2 regions of the Catellatospora sp. TT07R-123 genome follow, and region 2 is predicted to be linked to the other one. Evidence: riboswitches for the same ligand, from Rfam matches in the RefSeq annotation. Region 2 holds a riboswitch; the other holds the start of a gene.

Region 1 (2,389 bases), 770 kb from region 2:
TGTGCACCTCATCGACACGAGCATCCGCAGCGGCGGGCGCACCCCGTTCCCGCTCCCGGCCCTGCCGATGACACCCGGCCGCGAGGTCGCGGGCCGGGTGGTCGCGACCGGGCCCGGGGCGGACCCGGGCTGGCTGGGCCGCCGCGCGGTCGCCCACCTCGGCCTGACCAGCGGCGGGTACGCCGAACGCGCCCTCGCCGCCGCCACCTCCCTGCACGAGATCCCCGACCACCTGTCCGCCCCGACCGCCGTCGCGATGATCGGCACCGGCCGCACCGCCGTCAGCGTGCTCGACCGCGCCGCCCTGACCGAGGCCGACACCGTCCTGGTCACCGCCGCCGCGGGCGGCCTGGGCACCCTGTTCGTGCAGGCAGCCCAGCGCGCGGGCGCGTACGTCGTCGGCGTCGCGGGCGGCCCCGCCAAGGTGGAGCAGGTGCGGCGCAACGGCGCCGGCACGGCCGTCGACTACACGGCGGCGGACTGGCCGCAGCGGGTGCGGGCCGAGCTGGGCGAGCGGCGGTTGTCGCTGGTCATCGACGGCGTCGGCGGGCCGGCGGGCCGGGCGGCCCTGGAACTGCTCGCGCCCGGCGGCCGGTTCGTGATCTGCGGGTGGTCGTCGGGAAGCGCAACGGAGATCACCACAGCCGACCTGTACACCCGGGGCATCACCGCCAGCTCGGCGCTCGGCCCGGCGGTGACCCGGCCGCTGCGCGAGCTGGAGGAGCAGGCGCTGCGCGAGGCGGCCGAGGGCCGGCTGACCCCGCTGATCGCCGAGTTCCCGCTCGCCGACGCCGCGGCGGCGCACCGCGCACTGGAGGACCGGCGCACGGTCGGCAAGGTCGTCCTGCTGCCGTGAACAGCGCGGCGGGGCGGGTGTGACCTTCGAGGTTGCTGTGGCGATGCGGCAGTGGCCCAGGTTACGGTGCCGCCCAGGCGGTGCTGGTAGCGTGATTGGTGCCGGCACACCCGTGTGGGAGAGTCCGCGCGTCAGCGCGGCGCCGAAGGGGCAATTCCTCCCCGGAACCTCTCAGGCACCCGAACCGTACGGGCATGGCGACTCTGAAGCGACGCGACAGAGGGGGAGGGCTTAGGTCCTCGACCCCGGAGTCCCATATGAGTGCTTTCGTCGAACGTCACATCGGCCCCGGCTCCGCCGACACCGAACGCATGCTCAATGCCATCGGCTACTCCTCCATCGAGGAGCTGATGGACGCGGCCATCCCCGAGGTGATCCGCTGGCACGGCACCCTCGACCTGCCCGCCGCCGCCACCGAGGCCGAGACCCTGGCCGAGCTGCGCACCCTGGCGTCGCGCAACGCGGTGCTGACCTCGATGATCGGCCTGGGCTACCACGGCACGCACACCCCCGGCGTGATCAAGCGCAACGTGCTGGAGAGCCCGGCCTGGTACACGGCGTACACCCCGTACCAGCCGGAGATCTCGCAGGGGCGGCTGGAGGCGCTGCTCAACTTCCAGACCATGGTCACCGACCTGACCGGGCTGGCCACCGCGAACGCCTCGATGCTGGACGAGGGCACCGCCGCCGCCGAGGCGATGACGCTGGCCCGCCGCTCGGCCAAGAGCAAGAGCAACGTGTACGTCGTCGACGCCGACGCGCTCCCGCAGACCATCGACGTGATCACCACCCGGGCCGAGCCGCTCGACATCGAGGTGCGCGTCGTCGACCTCGACACCGAGGAGCTCCCGGCCGAGTTCTTCGGCCTGCACGTGCAGTACCCGGGCGCCTCCGGCGCGCTGCGCGACCACGCCGAGCTGATCGCCGCCGCCCACGCCCGCCAGGCGCTGGTCGCGGTCGCCGCCGACCTGCTGGCGCTGACCCTGGTCCGCGCCCCGGGCTCGATCGGCGCCGACATCGCCTGCGGTTCGGCCCAGCGCTTCGGCGTGCCGATGGGCTTCGGCGGCCCGCACGCCGGCTACCTGGCCGTACGCGCCGGGCTGGAGCGCTCGCTGCCCGGCCGCCTGGTCGGCGTCTCCAAGGACATCGACGGCACCCCGGCCTACCGGCTGGCGCTACAGACCCGCGAGCAGCACATCCGCCGCGAGAAGGCGACCAGCAACATCTGCACCGCGCAGGTCCTGCTCGCCGTCATGGCCAGCATGTACGCCGTCTACCACGGCCCCGACGGCCTGCGTGGCATCGCCCGCCACGCCCACGGTGCCGCCGTCCGGCTGGCCGACTCGCTGCGCGCGGGCGGCGTCGAGGTGGCGCACGGCGCGTTCTTCGACACCGTGACCGCGGTCGTGCCGGGCCGGGCCGACGAGATCGTCGCGGCCGCCGCCGCGTCGGGCGTGAACCTGCGCCGCGTCGACGCCGACCGGGTCGGCATCGCCTGCGACGAGACCACCACCGTGCTGCACCTGCGCGCGG
Region 2 (2,389 bases):
CGCACTGACCTGGGGCAGCGTCGCCGTGATCGTGCTGATCCTGGTGGCGGTCCGGGTGGTTCGTATGCTCTGACGGCAGGACATGCGTCCCGGTGGATTCCGGATCGGCCACTCTGCCGCGACTTGTCGCACGGCGCCACAGTGGAGGCGACACCTCGACGGCTGAAAGGACAACGCCATGCGGCGCGTGGCCCCGGCGATCGCCCTCTACCTGCTGGCTCCGTTCGTGGCCGAGTTCCTGCTCGGCGACTTCCCGATCACGATGATCCTGCTGATCCTGCCGCTGTCGACGATGTACGGCGGCGGCGCACTGTTCATCCGCGAACTGGCCCGCCGCACCGGACGCGGCTGGCCGACGATCCTGCTGCTGGCGCTCGCGTTCGGGGTGGTCGAGGAGGGGCTGCTGACCCAGTCGCTGTACAACCCCGACTACGTCGGGGCGCACCTGCTCGACGAGGGGTTCGTCCCGGCTTTGGGCATCGCGGTCCCGTGGACCCTGTTCGTGCTGGCCATTCATGTGATCTGGAGCATCGGCGCCCCGATCTCGCTGGTCGAGGAGGCGGCGGGGGACCGGCGGGACCAGCCGTGGCTGCGGGGGCCCGGGTTCGCCGCGTCGATCGCGGTGTTCGCGGCCGGGTGTGTGGCGATCTTCTCGTTCTCGTACGCCGATGGTCAGTTCATGGCTTCGGCCGCGCAGCTGGCCGCCGCGGCGTTGGTCGCGGTCGCGCTGGTCGTCGCCGCGTTCGCGGTCCCGCGCCGGGTCCGGCCGGCCACGGGCGCGGTGCCTGGTCCGCGGGCGGTGTTCGCCGCCGCGATCGGCGCGGGGCTGGTCCTGTTCGGAGCCGAGCTGCTGCCCACCTGGGTGGGCGTGGCGGTGGTGGCCGTGGACCTGGCCGTGTTGGGCTGGCTGGTGCGGCGCTGGTCGGCGCGCGATTCGTGGGGCGCCTGGCACCGGTTCGCGCTGGCGGCGGCGGCGCTGCTCACGTACGCCTGGCACGCGTTCTTCCAGCTGCCGGTGCAGGGCGGCCAGGCCACGGTCAACCTGGTCACCCACATCGTCTTCGCGCTGGTCGCGCTCGGCGTCATCGGGTACGCCGCCCGCCGCGTCCACCGGACCGCGCGCTTCCCCGCCGGGCAGCCGCGACCGGCCGCCATACCGTGACGTCCGTTGTGTTCTTGACGGGTGCGGCGGCGGCGCATACGGTACGCGGCGTACAACTGAATATCTCGCCGAACGACTCGCGGCGGGAGAGTCCCGGCACCACCGGGACGCCGAAGGAGCAACTCTCCCCGGAATCTCTCAGGCCCATGTACCGCCGCGGCTAGGCGAACTCTGGAAAGTCGGGACCCGACGGTCCCGCGCCCACGGTGCAAGCCGTCCACGCGACGGCGAAGCTCTCAGGCAGCGATGACAGAGGGGGAGGCCCACCACCCACGGTGCCGCCTGTGCGGTGCCCGGACCAGGGAGCCTCCCGTGAGCGCTACCGCGCCGCCCGCTGCCCGTGCCTGCCCTGACGACGGCACGGCCGGGCCCGAACCCGCCCTCAGAACCACCCCGCTGCACGAGGTCCACGTGGCGCTCGGTGCCGTGCTGACCGCGTTCGCGGGCTGGACGATGCCGCTGCGCTACGGCAGCGAGCTCGCCGAGCACCACGCCGTGCGCAGCAGCGCCGGCCTGTTCGACCTGAGCCACATGGGCCAGCTGGAGGTCACCGGCGCCGACGCGGCGGCCTTCCTCGACTACGCGCTGGTGGGCCGCCTGTCGGCGGTCCAGCCGGGCCGGGCCCGGTACACGATGCTGTGCGCGCCCGACGGCGGCGTGCTCGACGACCTGGTCGTCTACCGGCTGGAACCGCAGCGCTACCTGGTGGTCGCCAACGCGGCCAACACCGCGGCGGTGCTCGCCGAGCTGGTGGCGCGGACCGCCGGGTTCGGGGCCGACGTGGCCGACGTGTCGGACCGGTGGGCGCTGATCGCGGTGCAGGGCCCGCGCGCGGCCGCGATCCTGGCGCCGCTGACCGGTGCGGACCTGCCGTCGCTGCGCTACTACGCCGTCGACGTGGCGTGGCTGGCGGGGCGGCCGGTGCTGCTGGCCCGCACCGGGTACACCGGCGAGGACGGGTTCGAGATCTACTGCGCGCCCGCCGACGCGGCCGCGATCTGGACCGCGGTCACCGCCGCGGGCGCCGGGCACGGCCTGGTCCCGGCCGGGCTGGCCTGCCGGGACACGCTGCGGCTGGAGGCGGGCATGCCGCTGTACGGCCACGAGCTGACCGCCGAGGTCAGCCCGTACCAGGCGGGGCTGGGCCGGGTGGTGGCGCACGACAAGCCCGGCTTCGTCGGCCGCGAGGCGCTGGCCGCCCGCCGCGAGCAGGCCGCCGACGTGCTG

Evidence for each region. A riboswitch is a leader RNA that binds a small molecule or an ion and turns the genes downstream of it on or off. The one in region 2 is predicted to bind glycine.
Region 1: linked by a shared signal. The riboswitch ahead of gcvP (aminomethyl-transferring glycine dehydrogenase) and the one ahead of gcvT (glycine cleavage system aminomethyltransferase GcvT) in region 2 are both predicted to bind glycine.

Annotation. Positions count from the first base shown of each region.
Region 1 is NZ_BNEM01000001.1:2,103,770-2,106,158, reverse strand. Features, by position in the region: gene Cs7R123_RS08780 (zinc-binding dehydrogenase) at 1-856, shown strand, start outside; glycine riboswitch at 962-1,053, shown strand; gene gcvP (aminomethyl-transferring glycine dehydrogenase) at 1,114-2,389, shown strand, end outside.
Region 2 is NZ_BNEM01000001.1:1,333,292-1,335,680, reverse strand. Features, by position in the region: gene Cs7R123_RS05540 (lipopolysaccharide assembly protein LapB) at 1-73, shown strand, start outside; gene Cs7R123_RS05535 (hypothetical protein) at 179-1,162, shown strand; glycine riboswitch at 1,236-1,326, shown strand; gene gcvT (glycine cleavage system aminomethyltransferase GcvT) at 1,475-2,389, shown strand, end outside.